DNA from 4 places in the Streptomyces sp. NPDC060205 genome. Region 1 is predicted to be linked to each of the others. Evidence: riboswitches for the same ligand, from Rfam matches in the RefSeq annotation. Region 1 holds a riboswitch; each other region holds the start of a gene.
The links. Region 1 has a riboswitch for cyclic di-AMP ahead of ACFWGJ_RS22605 (M23 family metallopeptidase). Riboswitches for the same ligand answer to the same signal wherever they lie in the genome.

Region 1 (4,204 bases):
ACGGCACGGAGCTGGCCCGCGGGTACTCCCGCGAGTCCGACCCCGTCGCGCACGCCGAGGAGGCCGCGCTCGCCAAGATCGCGCCGGACGATCCCCGGCTCCCCGCCGCCACGGTCTACAGCAGCCTGGAACCCTGCGCCCGCCGCGCCTCGCGGCCCGCGCCCTGCGCCCGGCTGATCCTCGACGCGGGGGTGCGCCGGGTCGTCACCGCGTGGCGCGAGCCCGACACGTTCGTGGCCGCCGCCGACGGGAACGGCCTGCTCGCGGCGGAGGGCGCCGACGTCGTCGTACTCCCGGAGCACGAGAGCGCGGCCAAGGCACCCAACCGGCACCTGAACCAGGGCTGACATCTACCGGTGTGCGCCGGGTCCCGCGAATGGCGTACAGTGGAGTCAACGACGCGGGGTGGAGCAGCTCGGTAGCTCGCTGGGCTCATAACCCAGAGGTCGCAGGTTCAAATCCTGTCCCCGCTACTGAAGGCCTGAGGCCGGAATCCAATGGATTCCGGCCTCAGGTGTTTTCCGCTGCTCCAGCAGCCGTGTCGCGTGCCGTCCCGTACGCCGGCGCTCACCCGCCCGGTCCCCGTCCGCTCGCCCCTCACCGCCGGTCACTGAACTCTGGACGGAGCGAGGTGGTCGAGGGCAGGAGACACGTGATCGGGCGTCGAGCGGTCGAGCAGCGGTCGCCGGGCTCCGCCGGGTCGCAGCCGGACAGACGGACCGGCCTGTATCCCCGTACCCGCGCGGTCGTCCGCGTGCTGCCCGCGCTGCTGATCGTCGCCGGAGTCCTGTACGACGTCCTCACCCCGCAGTACTTCACCGCCGCTCCCTTCCTCTCGGCCGCCTCGCTCGTCGCCGCGCCCCTGCTGTCGCTCGGCGCCACCGTGTGGACGGGCGTCGCGGGGACGGCGGCCATGGTCCTCGTCACCCTGCGGTTCGCCGTCGACGCGAGCGGGATCACCGAGATCGCCACCGTGGCGACGGTCGCCTGCCTCGCCGTCGTCATCAACCGGCTCGTGAGCCTGGGCAACGCCCGGCTGGCCTCCGCCCACGAGATCGCCGAGGCCGCCCAGCGGGCCGTCCTGCCCGAACCCGCCGCGCGCACCGGCGGCCTCGACCTCGCGGTGCGGTACGTGGCCGCGCAGACCGACGCGCTCATCGGCGGCGACCTCTACGCCGTGCAGGACACCCCGCACGGCGTACGGCTCGTCGTGGGCGACGTACGGGGGAAGGGCATGGGCGCGGTCGCCGCCGTGGCCGTCGTCATCGGCGCCTTCCGGGAGGCCGCCGAACAGGAGAGCACCCTGGAGGCGGTCGCCCAGCGGCTGGAGCGGTCGCTGATGCGCGAAGGGGTGCGGCGCGACAGCGTCGAGGTCTTCGAGGGCTTCATCACCGCCGTGCTCGCCGAGATCCCGCACGGCAGCCAGCGTGTACGACTCGTCAACCGCGGCCATCCCGGACCGCTCCTGCTGCGCGGCGACGGGACCGTGCACACGCTCGCCGCGGCGGAACCCGCGCTGCCGCTCGGGATGGGCGACCTGGGCGCCTGGCCCGACCGCGCGCAGGAGGAGGACTTCCCGGGCGGATCCATGCTGCTCTTCCACACGGACGGGCTGTCCGAGGCCCGGGACGGTCGGGGCGTGTTCTTCGACCCGGCGGCCCGGCTGTCCGGGCGGGAGTTCGCCGGGCCCGACGCGCTGCTCGCCGAACTGGTGGACGACGTGCTCCGGTACACGGGGGGCGGCGGTACGGACGACATGGCGCTGCTCGCCGTCCGGCGGCCGTGAGGGCGTCGGGGCGTCTTCCCGGACCTCTCCCGGACCTCACCGCACCTATATCACCTGCAGTAGTCGAACGACGCCCCTGCGCATAACAACTGACACACCGTCAACAAAAACGGTACCTGTGAATGGCGATCAACTCGCCCGATTTACCCCGCTCGCAGCGTTTAAGTCCAGGCCAGCAGCCGTAACGATCATCAGGAACAGCTTGGAATCCGGTGCCTGAGTCTATTAACGTTCGATAACGCAGCGCGGTGTCCCAGCCGTCACAAGAGACGGCTCCGTGCGCACGCGCCGAATCCCGCAAGGGAACCGGGGAACCACCTACATGGGGTGAATCGCGTGTCTTTCGTGGTGGTGAACACCGCGGTTGACGCGCGTAGGAGACCTTCCTGCTCCGAACCCGTCAGCTAACCCGGTAGGCGAGAAGGAAGGAAAGGAGCGCGCCCACGTGGCGTTCAACAGGCCTGCCCCCACACCCTCGTTCATGCCTGACGAGGTGACGGGAGAGACCTCGGGCGACAAGAAGCCCGACACCTTCGCCTTCGGCGCCCGCAGGGACGATGAGCCCTGGGAGCCCTGGAATCCCAGCGCGGACACCGTCGTTCCCGTCCGCGGCAAGCACCGCGTCGCCAAGCAGCGTGGCGGGGGACTCGCCCGCAGCTCCACCGTTCTGGGCGTCGGCGTCATAGCCGCCGTCGGCGCGGGCGGCATGGCCTCCGCGCAGACCGGCAAGCCGCCGGTGTCGATCTCGATCCCCGACCTGCCGAACGTCGGCTCGCTGATCTCCGACGACGAGGCCCCCGAGGGCTCCAGCACGGCGCTCACCGCCGCCGGCCTCACCGAGGCCGACGCCGAGGAGGGCAACGCCGACGCCGGCGAGGCCCTGCGCTCTCGCATCATGCTCCAGGCCGAACTCCAGCAGGACCAGGTCGACCGCGAGGCCCAGGCGTCCGCCGAGGCCGCCGCCGCGAAGAAGGCCGCCGCACTCGCGGCCAAGGAGCAGGACGCAGCGAAGGCCAAGGCCGCCGCCGCGAAGGAGAAGAAGGAGCAGGAGGCCAAGGCGAAGGCCGAGGCCGCGCGCCTCGCCGAGCTGGCCAAGCAGTTCACGCTGCCCACCTCCTCGTACACGATCACCTCCACCTTCGGGCAGTCCGGCTCGCTGTGGTCCTCCGGTCAGCACACGGGTCTGGACTTCGCCGCTCCCACGGGTACCCCGATCAAGGCCGTTCACAGCGGCACGATCACCGAGGCGGGCTGGAGCGGCTCGTACGGCTACCGCACGGTCCTCACGCTCGACGACGGTACGGAGCTCTGGTACGCCCACCAGTCGTCGATCGGCGTCAGCGTCGGGCAGAAGGTCAGCACCGGCGACGTCATCGGGCGCGTGGGCGCCACCGGCAACGTCACCGGGGCGCACCTCCACCTGGAGGTCCACACGGCCGGCGGCAGCGGGATCGACCCGATGGCGTGGCTGCGCGGCAAGGGCCTCAACCCGTAAACCACTCTCAGCGGCCGGCCTGGCCGGCCTCCCGCCCCGCGGTCTCCTGACTCCCACTGACACAGACCTGAAAAAACTGACGCGCGCGTCCGGGTGACGCGCGCGTCTTTGCCTTTTTCGCTGAGGGGCGCGGGGGACTGCGCGCTCAGCCATGGACGGCCCGCGCCTGGGTCTCGGCTTCGGTCGGTACGGCGTGTTTTTTGCTTTGAGGGGCGCGGGGAACTGCGCGACCAGCCACGGACGGCCCGCGCGGGACCGCGGCGCGTCAGGTTCGGTACGGGTTGTATGCCGGGTAAGGCGGCGGATACCCGTACCCCGCCACAGGCCACGGCACCGGCGCCCCCACAGTCGCCCGCGCCGCGTACGCCAGCGCCGGCCGGGCCGGCTCCCGCCGAGCCCACAGCTCGTGCAGCAACTCCCGCTCCCGTACGGCGAAGTCCGCCCCCGCCCGGCCCCGGCGCCCGCGATGGCGGAGAAACGCCAGCGAGGTGGCGTACGCCTCGTACTCCGCCACCGCCCGCCCCGCGTCCCGCCCGCCATGGTGCGTGGCGTACTCCCGCGCCAGCCGCCGCGCCTTCATCGAGCCGAGCACGAACGGCTCGGCCGCGGCCAGCCAGCCTGCCACGGCGTACGAGGGCAGTTCCGTGCGGACCGTGCCCAGTTCCCGCTGGCGTGTCCAGACGGCCAGCCAGGTGAGCAGCCCGAAGGACGGGACCATGAACGCCGCGTAGACCGCGAAAAAGCCGTACTCGCCGAACGCCGACGAGCCGTTCCACATCGCGTGCATGCCCATCGCGAGCAGCAGCCCGGTGAGGGGCAGGAGCACGCGCCGCACCTGCTGGCGGTCGGCCGAGAGCGCCGCGATGCCGAAGCCGATGCCCGTCAGCACGGTGAACAGCGGATGCGCGAAGGGCGACATGATC
Region 2 (4,204 bases), on a different contig from region 1:
CTTTCGCCTTCACCTGGGCCGGCGTGAGCTCGGGTGCGGCGACCCCCGTCCCGTCGAACGCCGTCGCGCTCGCCGCACCCGCGAGGGCGATGGTGAAGGCGGTGCGGGCCGTACCGCCGCCGAGTGAGCGCTGTCTGGGCTTGCGGTGCGCTGCCACGTGCGATCCACGTTCCTTCCGTAGCCGCCGAGGCACTGGTGCGTCCACGGCGGTGGCCCTCAGGGGCTGGTTGCACGTCCGGCGGCAGCCCGCACAGGGGGAGCGGACCGCCGCCGGACCTCTTGGCGGTGGTGCCGACTGCCGCCCTGGCCCGGGCGGTTGTGGTGGGGAGCCGGTCACCTGGGGAAGGACGCTAAACCTCACGACACGCCGGCGGTAACGGCATGTACGGAACTGGTGGCACTCGGCCACGAGCTGACCGGGTGCGACCGTGATCCGGGCCCGGTGCCGGCGACTTGGCGTGAGGGGGTGACCGATGGGCGCGTTGTGGGGGAGCGGTACACCCGACGGTGCTATGGGCTCCGCCCTGGGCCCGCGAGAGGCCCGGGCCGCGGGCCGGTGCGGAGCGGCATGCGGGCGTCCGGTTAGGGTCCGGGCTCATGGACGTACTCATTCATGTCTTCGTCGCCCTGCACATCATCGGCATCGCCTCCCTGCTGGGCGGCTTCCTCACCCAGCTGAAGGCCATGGGCGACGGCACGGCCCGCTTCACCCCCGCCATGCTCCACGGCGCGCTGACCATGCTGGTCACCGGCGCGGTCCTCGTCGGCCTCAACCAGGCCGACGACCAGACCGTCAACAACGTCAAGATCGGCGTGAAGCTGGCGCTCCTGGTCGTGATCCTCGGCCTCGTCTACGTCAAGCGCGACGACGAGAAGGTGGAGAAGGGCCTGTTCGCCCTGGTGGGCGGGCTGACCACGGTGAACGTCTTCATCGCGGTGCTCTGGACCTGAGCGGCCCGGGCGACCGCCCGGAACACGGAAGGGGTACGGCACCCAGGTGCCGTACCCCTTCCGGTGTCCGTGTGAGCCGCTAGCCGGGCCGCACCACGCTGTGGATCGGCATGTAGTAGATCGACTCCTCGCGGACGTACGCACCCGGCTTCGGGGCGTGGATCATCATGCCGTCGCCGATGTAGATGCCGACGTGGCTGATGTCGTCGTAGAAGAAGACCAGGTCGCCGGGCTGGGCGTTGTCCACGGAGACCGTCGTGCCGGTGTTCACCTGGTCCCACGTGGTGCGCGGGAGCGTCACACCGGCGGCCTTCCAGGCGGCCTGCGTCAGACCGGAGCAGTCGTACGAGCCGGGACCGCTCGCGCCCCAGACGTACGGCTTGCCGATCTGGGCGCGGGCGAAGGCGAGTGCCTTGGCCGCCTTGGTGGAGGAGGCGGAGTCCGAGCCCGCCGTGCTGCCGGTGCCCGTACCGGTACCGGCTCCCGTGCCCTGCGTCGCCGCCTCCTGGCGGCGGCGCTCCACGTCGGCCGCCTGCTGCCGCGCCAGCTCGTCCGCCTTGCGCCGGGCCTCCTCCTGCTTCTGCCGCTCGATCGCGGCCAGGCGGGCCTTCTCCTCGGCGGTCAGCTTCGACAGGAGCTCGCGCGCCTCGGCGAGCTTGCGCTGGACGTCCGCCTTGGACGTCTTCAGCGTGCTCTGCGTCGTGGTGAGCGTCTCCAGGCCCTCGGAGGCCTCCTGCCGCTTCTTCGACGTGGTGGCCCGCTGGGTGACGTACTCGTCGACGGCCTGCTTCTGGCGGGCGGTCAGCCGGCTCATCAGCTGGGTCTGGTCGAAGTAGTCCTGCGGGTTGTCCGCGAGGAGGAGGGAGGCCGTGTCGGGGGCGGAGGCACCCGTGCGGTACTGCGCGGCGGCGAAGGTCCCGAGCGCCTCGCGCGCGGAATTGAGTTTCTCCGTACGCTGCGCCACGTCGTCGAGCAGCGTGGCGACGCGCTTGCGCTGCTTGGTGGTCTTCTCCTTGGCCGCGTTGTACTTCTCGGTGGCCGTACCCGCCTGCTGGTAGAGGTCGTCGATCTTCTTCTGGACTTCCTCCGTGCTCGGCCTGGGCTCCGCGGCGGGCGAGGCGTCCGCCGTCTGGGAGAGCAGGGCGACCGAGGTCAGGGCCGCGGTGGCGAGGGCAGGTGTCCGGATGCCCAGGGAACTGGGGGGCCGCGACTTGCGGTGTGGCGCCACGAGGGCGTCTCCTTCCGTCATCCGCCTACCGAGTTAGCTGTCGGGTTCGGGCGAGTGCTTCGGAAGGTTTGCCCTACGGTCCGTGTCCCACGAGGGAGTTCGGACCGATTCACCCCAGGATCGGTTGGGTCCCCGGTTCCGGAGGCCACGAGGGCATGCCGGATTCGGCGGAGCCCGCTCGGCCCGGCGTTGTTCGCCGGTGCGGGTCGAGCGGCCTACGCGAAAGTTAGCCAATACGTGTGGCACCTGTGAAGTTTGATGTGCGATATGCCCGATACATTTTCGTGACCTGAGCCACGGGAGTCACCCGCCGACGTCAATTGGTCGCGATGTGATCCGAGTTGTCCCGGAGGGGAACAGGGCGCGCCCTGTCTTCACACGGATATACGGAGGCCATCCGTACGCGGTTCAGGTGCCGGCGAAGTTCCGGCCGGGCGGCCGGGCGGCCGGGCGACTGAGCAGCGAGGCGGCGGGTCGGCGGGGCAGAGGTGCGTACCGCTGTACCGCTGGTATCGCCGCACCCGGTGTCGCTGCCGTGGCGGCCACCGTGTGTAATGGCGTGCTCATCACCGGTGAAGCTCTGCCCTTGGCTCACCCGGCCAGGAATCCGCCGAGTTTCCGGGGTGGCGGCCGGGTGTCAGTGGGGACGCCTAGACTCGGAGAGCGATGAGCAGCCTCTTTGATGACAGCTTCCTGGCGGACCTCAAGCCCTCCGGGGCCCACGGGGAAGAGCCCCCGCCGCCGCCCGAGGACGAAGCGCCGGACCACGGTCCGGACGACCTGTTCGGCGGGCGCTTCGACGTGCCTCCGAGCAGGGACGGCCACTACCGCGACGGCGCGCCCCGGCCGTTCGTGGACCCGGCCGCGCTCCTGGACGGGCTGAACGAGAACCAGCGCGCGGCGGTGGTCCACCACGGCTCCCCCCTGCTCATCGTGGCCGGTGCCGGCTCCGGCAAGACCCGTGTGCTCACCCACCGCATCGCCCACCTGCTGGGCGAGCGCAAGGTGCATCCCGGCCAGATCCTCGCGATCACCTTCACGAACAAGGCCGCGGGCGAGATGAAGGAGCGCGTCGAGCAGCTCGTGGGCCCCCGGGCGAACGCGATGTGGGTGATGACCTTCCACAGCGCCTGTGTGCGGATCCTGCGCCGCGAGAGCAAGAAGCTCGGCTTCACGTCGTCGTTCTCGATCTACGACGCAGCCGACAGCAAGCGGCTCATGGCCCTGGTCTGCCGTGACCTGGATCTCGATCCCAAGCGCTTCCCGCCGAAGTCCTTCAGCGCCAAGATCTCGAACCTGAAGAACGAGCTGATCGACGAGGAGGACTTCGCCGCCCAGGCCTCCGACGGCTTCGAGAAGACCGCCGCCCAGGCCTACGCGATGTACCAGTCGCGGCTGCGCGAGGCGAACGCGCTGGACTTCGACGACCTGATCATGACGACGGTCAACCTCCTGCGCGCCTTCCCGGACGTCGCCGAGCACTACCGCCGCCGCTTCCGCCACGTCCTCGTGGACGAGTACCAGGACACGAACCACGCGCAGTACTCCCTCGTCCGGGAGCTCGTCGGCAGCGCCACGGACACCGTGGCGCACCCCGAGGACGTACCGCCGTCGGAGGGCGACCTCCCGCCGGCCGAACTGTGCGTCGTCGGTGACGCCGACCAGTCGATCTACGCCTTCCGCGGCGCGACGATCCGCAACATCCTCCAGTTCGAGGAGGACTACCCGAACGCGACGACGATCCTGCTGGAGCAGAACTACCGCTCCACGCAGACGATCCTGACCGCCGCCAACGCGGTCATCGAGCGCAACGAATCACGCCGCCCGAAGAACCTGTGGACGAACGCCGGCGCGGGCGCGCGCATCACGGGCTACGTCGCCGACACCGAGCACGACGAGGCGCAGTTCGTCGCCGAGGAGATAGACCGTCTCACCGACGCGGGCGACGCGAAGGCCGGCGACGTCGCCGTCTTCTACCGTACGAACGCCCAGTCCCGTGTCTTCGAAGAGATCTTCATCAGGGTT
Region 3 (4,204 bases), on a different contig from region 1:
GGCGACTGGACGGTCAACCGGGACCGCTTCCCGGGCGGGCTGAAGCCGCTGGGTGACCACGTGCACGGGCTCGGGATGCAGTTCGGCATCTGGGTCGAGCCCGAGATGGTCAACCCGGACAGTGAGCTGTACCGCGCGCACCCGGACTGGGTGCAGTTCCAGCCGGGACGGAAGCGGACGGAACTGCGCAATCAGCTCGTGCTCAACCTCGCACGCGAGGACGTCCAGGAATACCTGTGGGAACAGCTCGACGCACTGCTCTCCAGCGCGCCGATCGACTACGTGAAGTGGGACTTCAACCGCGCCTTCACGGACGCGGGCTGGCCCGGCGAGGCCTATCCGCAGCGGCTGTGGGTGGACCATGTGCACGCCCTGTACAAGCTGTTGGACCGGCTGCGGGCGGCCCACCCGGGTGTCGCCTTCGAGTCCTGCTCGGGCGGCGGCGGGCGGATCGACCTCGGGATCATGGCGCGTACGGACCAGGTGTGGACCTCCGACAACACGGACCCGCTCGACCGGCTCGCCATCCAGCACGGCTTCAGTCAGGTGCATCCCGCGCGGGCCATGGCCGCCTGGGTCACCGACAGCCCGAACACCCAGCTCAACGGACGTGTCAGCTCGCTGCGCTTCCGGTTCGTGAGCGCGATGGCCGGGGTCCTCGGCGTCGGCGGCGACCTCACCCGCTGGACCGAGGAGGAGCTGGCCGAGGCGCGGACCTGGGTGGAGCTCTACAAGGAGATCAGGCCCGTCGTGCAGCGCGGTGAGCTGCACCGGCTGCGGGCGCCGCAGGGCGGACTGAGCGCCGTCCAGTACGTCCGTGACGGCGAGGTCGTCGTCCTCGCCTGGCTCCAGGCCCAGCACTACGGCGAGCCTGCCCTGCCGGTGAGGCTGCGGGGCCTCGACCCGTCGGCATCGTACGAATGCCTCGAAACGGGCGAAGTCCACCGTGGTGCGGTGCTGTTGCATCACGGGCTGCGGACGGGGTTGCGCGGCGACCTCGATGCGGCAGTTATCCGCCTGCGTCGCATCTGACTGATCTGTCCGTAATGGAGCCTTCATTCCAACTAGCTCCGGAGTGAAGGCTCCTGAGGCGGTCCTTGGTGAGCAGCGTCATATCCGTGACGTTCCGCTGTCGCCATGCTCACGTAAGTCCGCTTTGTTTTCAGGGCTTTAACAAACCGAGGACGGTCCCCATTCACACAGGGTGACTGGTATTTCGGTCGAGGATCAAGAAAACGGGGCACACAGGAAACCCTCAAGCTTGTTTGCGCCTCTTCATGTCGCTTACGTTCACCTCCAATCCGGACGGACGCCCAATCCTGCCGCCGCCCGGAATCCGCACACTCACCCGTATGTGGCAGGAGCGGGGGACCCACAGGTAGTACGCCTGTTCCGGTCTCCGGAACGGCTTGGGGTTAAGTCGTGCGAAAGCACGGCCGGGCATCTCCAGCTCGCACCCGACAGCTCACCTCGCAGGCGCCGGAGAGGAATTCGTCATGCCCGCGAAGGGTAAGCACCGCCGTCCCAAGTCCCCGCGTTTCTCCCGCTCCATGGCCGTGGCCGGCACCGGGGGCGCAGCTCTCGCCCTTCCGCTGCTCGGCGCCACCGGAGCGCACGCCGCGACTCCGCAGACCGCCGCGGACTCCGTGGCGAGCGCCGCGAACGTCGCGAGCAAGTCCGTCGCCGCCGCTCCGGCCGCCGAGAAGCAGGCCGAGACGAAGAAGGTCACGACCAGGACCTACTCCGTGCGCTCGGGCGACTCCCTGTCGAAGATCGCCGACACGCAGGACGTCGACGGTGGCTGGAAGAAGCTGTACTCGGACAACCGCACGTCCATCGGCGGCGACCCGTCCCTCATCCACCCGGGTCTGAAGCTCGCCCTCGGTGGCAAGGCGGCGGCCGGCTCCGGCTCCACCGCCCCCAAGGCCGCCGACAAGTCCGCGGCCAAGAAGACGACCACGGCGTCCAAGGCCGCCGACACCTCGACGGCCACCGGCTTCACGCTGCCGGTCGCGGGGGCGTCCATCGGCACCTCGTACAAGATGTCGGGCAGCATGTGGTCCAGCGGGTACCACACCGGTGTCGACTTCGTCGTGCCCACCGGCACCGCGCTCAAGTCCGTCGGCGCGGGCACGGTCGTCTCCGCCGGATGGGGCGGCGCGTACGGCAACCAGGTCGTCATCCAGCTCGCCGACGGCCACTACGCCCAGTACGCCCACCTGTCCTCCCTCTCCGTCTCGGCCGGTCAGAGCGTGACCGGCGGACAGCAGGTCGGCCTCTCGGGTGCCACGGGCAACGTCACCGGCCCGCACCTGCACTTCGAGATCCGCACCACCCCGGACTACGGCTCGGACGTGGACCCGCTGGCCTACCTGCGCGCCAAGGGCGTCTCCGTCTGACACCCTCCGACGCCGCCTGACGCGGACCGACGCCCGCGGGCGTCGACCGATGTGAAGCTCCGAAGGCCGGACCCTGTGATCCCCGGGGTCCGGCCTTCGGCATGTCCGGGGCCGGACGGCCGGCGGGAACAGCGGCGGGGGCGGGGGCGTTCACAGGCGTTTCAGGCCCCCGGACGGTTCAGGACGCGCAGGAACTGATCCGTGAGCTGTCCGGTGTCGAGGCCGTCCGCGCTGCGCCCGGACAGGATGTGGAAGAAGGGCGGGCCGATCAGCAGCGCGGTCGCCTGTTCCGGCGAGAGGTCGGTGCCGCTCGGTTTCCGCACCGCCTCCACGACCTCCGCCGCGCTCTCCCCGAGGATGTCGCGGGACGCGAGCAGCGCGGCGACCTCCGCGTCGTGCTGGGCCTCGCCGATGAGGGCACGGTAGGCCGCGCCCGCGTCGGAGCGGGCCAGGAAGCCCACGAGTGCGTCGAGATAGGCCTTGAGGTCCTCGCGGGGATCCCCGCTGCGGGGCACGGACAGTTCCTGCCGGGCGTCGATGACGCTGGCCTCGTAGAGCACCTCCGCCTTGTTCGACCACCAGCGGTACACGGTCTGCCGGCCCACGCCCGCCCGCTCGGCGATGCCCTTCATGGTCAGGGCCGCGTACCCCACCTCCACCAGTAGGTCGTCGACGGCGTGCAGCACGGCGGCCCGTGCGCTCTCACTGCGGGGCCGTCCGCGGCCGCTTCCATCCACCATCCCGCAACTCTATACGAGGCACGGTGTCTCGAATGTGTTACCTTTACGGTGCACGGTGACTCGGAAATGGGTCTCCGGCCTCGTGCCGCCCGTCTCGCGGTAACGGCGCTGCATCACAAGCAATCTGACGCGGTGTCAGTGCCGTGCCCGGCAGGCCCCACCTGTCCCCACACCCGTCTCCACCCCTCATCCGTCCTTCATCCGTCCACTCACCTGCCCTCTTCAGGGCGAAGGAGGTCACGCTCATGCGTGCATTCGTCACCGGAGCGACCGGCTGGATCGGCTCCGCCGTGGTCGACGAGCTCGTCTCCACGGGCCACCAGGTCATCGGCCTGGCCCGGTCCGACCGGGCCGAGAAGGCCCTCGCCGCCAAGGGCGTCGGCATCCTCCGCGGCGACCTCGACGATCTCGGCTCGCTGCGGCGGGGCGCCGACCAGGCGGACGCGGTCATCCACCTGGCCAACAAGCACGACTGGGGCGATCCCGCCGAGTCCGACCGATCCGAGCGCGCCTCGGTCCGGGCGCTCGGCGACGCCCTCGCCGGGACCGGCCGCCCGTTCGTGGTCGCCGCGCCCCTCTCCGGCCTCGTCGAAGGGCGGCCCGCCACCGAGGACGACGTCTCGCCGGCCGTCGGCCCGGACTCCAACCGGGGCGGCAGCGAGAACCTCGCCCTGGACTACGTGGCCCAGGGCGTACGGACCGTGATCACGCGGTTCGCGCCGAGCGTCCACGGCCACGGCGACTGGGGGTTCGTCAACTTCCTCACCGCGGCCGCCCGCGAAAGGGGCGTCTCCGGTTACGTCGGCGACGGCACCGCCGCCTGGTCGGCGGTGCACCGCGACGACGCGGCCCGCCTCATCCGCCTCGGCATGGAACAGGCGCCCGCGGGGACGCGGCTGCACGCCGTCGCCGAGGAGACCGTCACCACCAAGGCCATCGCCGAGGCGGTCGGCCGCAGCCTCGGCCTGCCGGTCGCCTCCGTCGCACCGGGGGACGCCGGGCCCCATTTCGGCTTCGTCGGCCGCTTCTTCGCCTCCACCATGACCGCGTCCAGCGACGTGAGCA
Region 4 (4,204 bases), on a different contig from region 1:
GAGCGGCCCGCGTACACCGCGGCGTCGTCGAGGATCTCCTCGATGCGCAGCAGCTGGTTGTACTTGGCGACGCGGTCCGAGCGGGCCGGGGCGCCGGTCTTGATCTGGCCGCAGTTCACGGCGACGGCGAGGTCGGCGATGGTGACGTCCTCGGTCTCGCCGGAGCGGTGGGACATCATGCACTTGAAGCCGTTGCGCTGGGCCATCTCGACGGCGTCGAGGGTCTCGGTCAGCGAGCCGATCTGGTTGACCTTGACCAGCAGGGCGTTGGCGGAGCCCTCCTCGATACCGCGGGCGAGGCGCTCGGGATTGGTGACGAAGAGGTCGTCGCCGACGATCTGGACCTTGGAGCCCAGCTTCTCGGTGATGACGTTCCAGCCGGCCCAGTCGTCCTCGTACAGCGGGTCCTCGATGGAGACCAGCGGGTACGCGGAGACGAGCTCCTCGTAGTACTCGGTCATCTCGGCGGCCGAGCGGGACTTGCCCTCGAACTCGTACTTGCCGTCCTTGTAGAACTCGGACGCGGCGACGTCCAGCGCGAGGGCGACCTGCTCGCCGGGGGTGTAGCCGGCTTCCTTGATGGCTTCGACGATGAGGTCGAGGGCCTCGCGGTTGGAGCCGAGGTTCGGGGCGAAGCCGCCCTCGTCGCCGAGGCCGGTGGACAGGCCGCGGCTCTTCAGGACCTTCTTGAGGGTGTGGTAGACCTCGGCGCCCCAGCGCACGGCCTCGGAGAAGGACTCCGCGCCGATCGGGGCGATCATGAACTCCTGGATGTCGACGTTCGAGTCGGCGTGCGACCCGCCGTTGAGGATGTTCATCATCGGGACGGGCAGCAGGTGCGCGTTCGGTCCGCCCAGGTAGCGGAAGAGCGGCAGGTCGCTGGCCTCGGAGGCGGCGTGCGCGACGGCGAGGGAGACGCCGAGGATGGCGTTCGCGCCGAGCGAGCCCTTGTTGTCGGTGGCGTCGAGGTCGATCATCGCCTGGTCGATGAGGCGCTGCTCGGTGGCGTCGTAGCCGACGAGCTCCGGGCCGATCTGCTCGATGACGGCGAGAACGGCCTTCTCGACACCCTTGCCGAGGTAGCGGTTGGGGTCCCCGTCGCGGAGCTCGACTGCTTCGAAGGCACCGGTGGAGGCGCCGGACGGAACGGCGGCACGACCCGTGCTGCCGTCGTCGAGGCCGACCTCGACCTCGACCGTGGGGTTGCCTCGGGAGTCCAGGATTTCCCGGGCTACGACGACGTCGATGGACGGCACGAGCATCTCCTTCTGGGATGTGACACAAGCTGTGCCGGGCCGGAGGCCCGGTTGCGCGCAGGCCGTGGTGGCCCCGCGGGATGAGCCTAACCGGCTGCCGGGGATCGGCCAGCCCTCGACCGCCTCCTGGACAGAACCGAGAGGAAATTGTTTCCGAACGGAACAAAGACACGGGCGGAAAGCCAGGCACAAAAAAAGCCCCGCCCCGGTGCGTACGGGGGAACACGCACCGGAACGGGGAGCCCGTGGGGGACGGGGGTGACCCTCACGAGGCCTCCACTATGAAGGACACGGATGTGAGGGCGCTGTGGTTCAGTCGCGATTCGGATGTGGGCCGGACCTCCGGTCGGGGCCGAGCGGCCAGTGCCTCGGCCGGAGGTGATGTCCGGACCGCCGAAGGGGGACGCGACCGCCGGCCCGCCGGGGGCGGGCCGGCCGGCGTGCGGCCCGCGTCAGCTGAGGTGCAGCTGCTGACCCGGGAAGATGAAGTCGGCGTCGTCGACGATGTCGTCGTTGAGCTTGTACAGCTTCGCCCAGCCGCCCTTGACGTTCTTCTTGTCGGCGATCTCGCTGAGGGTGTCGCCCTTGACGACCTTGTACTCGCCGTCGCCCTTCTTGACCTTCTTGCCGGTCGGAGTCTCGACGGTCTTCTTGGTCGCCGGACGCTCCTGCGAACGCGAGGCGCGCTCCTCGGAGGACTGCGAGTTCTGCTGCTGCGGCTGCGAGGTGCTCTGGTTGGAGCTGCTGGAGCCCGACGGGGCGGTGGAGCCGCCGGTCGAGGCGCCGGACAGGCCGACGCCGCAGCTCGGCCAGGCACCCTTGCCCTGGCTCGCGAGAACCTTCTCGGCGACGGCTATCTGCTGGGACTTGGACGCCTGGTCGGCGGTGGAGGCGTAGGAGCTGCCGCCGTACGCGGCCCAGGTGGAGGACGAGAACTGCAGTCCGCCGTAGTAGCCGTTGCCGGTGTTGATCGACCAGTTGCCGCCGGACTCGCACTGGGCGACGGCGTCCCACTCGGACGCGGTGGCGGCGGAGGCTCCCGTGGCGCCCATCAGCGGGACGGCGACGGCGGCGGTGGTGACACCGGCCAGCGTGGCGATGCGGGCAGCCTTGGACGGGCGACGGTGCTTGCCCTTGTTCGAAAGCAGCATGAAGTAGATCCCCTCACCGACGCCTGCGAGGTGAGCTGTCGGGTTCGGGCCGAGTGAGTTGCCCGGCCGCGTGACACTGCTGTCACGCGGCTTAACCCCAAGCCGTGCCCGGCCATGACGACCGGGTCCGGCACTTACCTGGGTCCCCCGCTCCTGCCTACGGCGCTTTACGCGACGACTGTTCCCGTACGGCCGTTGGCAGGATTCGGCGTGCGACCGTCGGGGCTCACCCATGGCGAGCGGTCACGACCGTAGACACGGGCCGCGCCGAATTTCAAAGACGATCAGGGGTGTTGAGATCCATGTCTCAATTCGCCAAATCGGACATTCAGCGCGAACTACCGCTGCTTTTCGCCCGATTCGGCGCCTTGATCACTACTTGCTCGGCATCGCTCAGCCGTCGACCGCGAGGCGCTGACCGGGGATGATGAAGTCCGGGTCGGAGCCGATGCTGTCCTTGTTCGCGGCGTAGAGCTCGCCCCATCCGCCGTCGATGCCAAGGGAGTCGGCGATGCTGGAGAGGGAGTCCCCGGAACGGACCGCGTACGAGCCCTCGTCGGCGAGGACGCGCGAGGTGCTGTCGCTGCGCGAGGCGTGCCGGCCGGCGTAGTCGTCCGCGCGCGGCGCCATGTCGGCCTCCTCGGCGCTGCCGCCCCGGTGACGGCCGGAGCTGTCCGCGGCCGCGTCGGCCGAAGCGTCGTCGCTCTGGGACGACTTGTCCGAGTCGTCACCCTTCGCCTTGGTGTCGGCGGACGAGCTGTCCGTTCTCTGTGCGTCCGAGGCGGAGTCGTTGTCGGACTTCGAACCGCTGTCCGTGGACGAGTCCGACTTGGCGCCGTTGCTCCCCTTTGTCGCATCCGCGTCCGCGTCGGCCGACGGGCTCGCGGAGTCCTCGGCGAGGCCCGTGTCGACGTCTGCGGAGTCGGAGTCCTGCGTCAGACCGGCGACCAGACCGCAGGTCACCCAGGCGCCCGTGCCCTGCGCGGCGAGGATCTTCTCGGCGACGGCTATCTGCTGCGAGCGGCTGGCCTGGTCGGCGCTCTGCGCGTAGTCGAGGCCGCCGTGCTGCTCCCAGGTCTCCTGGCTCATCTGGAGTCCGCCGTAGAGGCCGTTGCCCGTGTCCGCGCTCCAGGAGCCGCCGCTCTCGCACTCGGCGACCGCGTCCCAGGTCGTACCGCTGGCGGCACTCGCGCCGCTCGCACCGAGCAGGGGGATCGCGATGGCCGATCCGGCCACGCCGGCGGCGACGAGGAGCGCCGGGGCCTGGCGGGGGCGACGATGACGGCCGTTCCCGGAGAGCATGCGATTGCCTTTCGCGTGACAGCAAGGAATACGCACGGGGCACGGCGAAAAGCCGTGCTCGTGACTGCTGCGACGGGCGGACCTGCCGCATTGATGGGTGAACGTAGCGGCACTCGAACTCTTGTCACAAGTCGGTGCAGCGTAGATAACGTGAAGATCACAGAGTTGACGGAGTCTCACCTTCCGTGGCCTCCGGTGCTACGGCCACCAGCACTTCCGTCAAGATGTCGCGACCGGGGTGAACTCCACCGGAAGCGTGCGCAATCCCCGCATGATGAGCCCGCCGCGCCACCTCAAATCGGCCGAATCCCCCGCGAGTTGCAGGTCGGGCAGCCGGGTCAGCAGCGTGGCCAGCGCGGTCTGTCCCTCCAGCCGGGCGAGGGGCGCGCCGAGGCAGTAGTGGATGCCGTGGCCGTAACCGAGGTGTTGGTTGTCACGGCGGGAGAGGTCCAGCGTGTCCGGGTCCTGGAAGCGGTCGGGGTCGCGGTCGGCCGC

Region 2: linked by a shared signal. The riboswitch ahead of ACFWGJ_RS05810 (NlpC/P60 family protein) and the one ahead of ACFWGJ_RS22605 (M23 family metallopeptidase) in region 1 are both predicted to bind cyclic di-AMP.
Region 3: linked by a shared signal. The riboswitch ahead of ACFWGJ_RS20615 (peptidoglycan DD-metalloendopeptidase family protein) and the one ahead of ACFWGJ_RS22605 (M23 family metallopeptidase) in region 1 are both predicted to bind cyclic di-AMP.
Region 4: linked by a shared signal. The riboswitch ahead of ACFWGJ_RS25880 (transglycosylase family protein) and the one ahead of ACFWGJ_RS22605 (M23 family metallopeptidase) in region 1 are both predicted to bind cyclic di-AMP.

The regions. Positions count from the first base shown of each region.
Region 1 covers NZ_JBHWZP010000127.1:18,628-22,831, forward strand. The annotation lists gene ACFWGJ_RS22590 (dihydrofolate reductase family protein) at 1-347, shown strand, start outside; tRNA gene ACFWGJ_RS22595 (tRNA-Met) at 400-473, shown strand; gene ACFWGJ_RS22600 (PP2C family protein-serine/threonine phosphatase) at 653-1,786, shown strand; cyclic di-AMP (ydaO/yuaA leader) riboswitch at 2,063-2,220, shown strand; gene ACFWGJ_RS22605 (M23 family metallopeptidase) at 2,232-3,281, shown strand; gene ACFWGJ_RS22610 (PrsW family intramembrane metalloprotease) at 3,547-4,204, opposite strand, start outside.
Region 2 covers NZ_JBHWZP010000020.1:41,127-45,330, reverse strand. The annotation lists gene ACFWGJ_RS05820 (NlpC/P60 family protein) at 1-157, opposite strand, end outside; gene ACFWGJ_RS05815 (hypothetical protein) at 598-951, shown strand; gene ACFWGJ_RS05810 (NlpC/P60 family protein) at 1,031-2,179, opposite strand; cyclic di-AMP (ydaO/yuaA leader) riboswitch at 2,186-2,359, opposite strand; gene pcrA (DNA helicase PcrA) at 2,846-4,204, shown strand, end outside.
Region 3 covers NZ_JBHWZP010000110.1:6,487-10,690, reverse strand. The annotation lists gene ACFWGJ_RS20620 (alpha-galactosidase) at 1-1,032, shown strand, start outside; cyclic di-AMP (ydaO/yuaA leader) riboswitch at 1,317-1,492, shown strand; gene ACFWGJ_RS20615 (peptidoglycan DD-metalloendopeptidase family protein) at 1,497-2,399, shown strand; gene ACFWGJ_RS20610 (TetR/AcrR family transcriptional regulator) at 2,561-3,139, opposite strand; gene ACFWGJ_RS20605 (SDR family oxidoreductase) at 3,385-4,204, shown strand, end outside.
Region 4 covers NZ_JBHWZP010000162.1:1,375-5,578, forward strand. The annotation lists gene eno (phosphopyruvate hydratase) at 1-1,262, opposite strand, end outside; gene ACFWGJ_RS25880 (transglycosylase family protein) at 1,709-2,407, opposite strand; cyclic di-AMP (ydaO/yuaA leader) riboswitch at 2,413-2,582, opposite strand; gene ACFWGJ_RS25885 (transglycosylase family protein) at 2,801-3,709, opposite strand; gene ACFWGJ_RS25890 (cytochrome P450) at 3,929-4,204, opposite strand, start outside.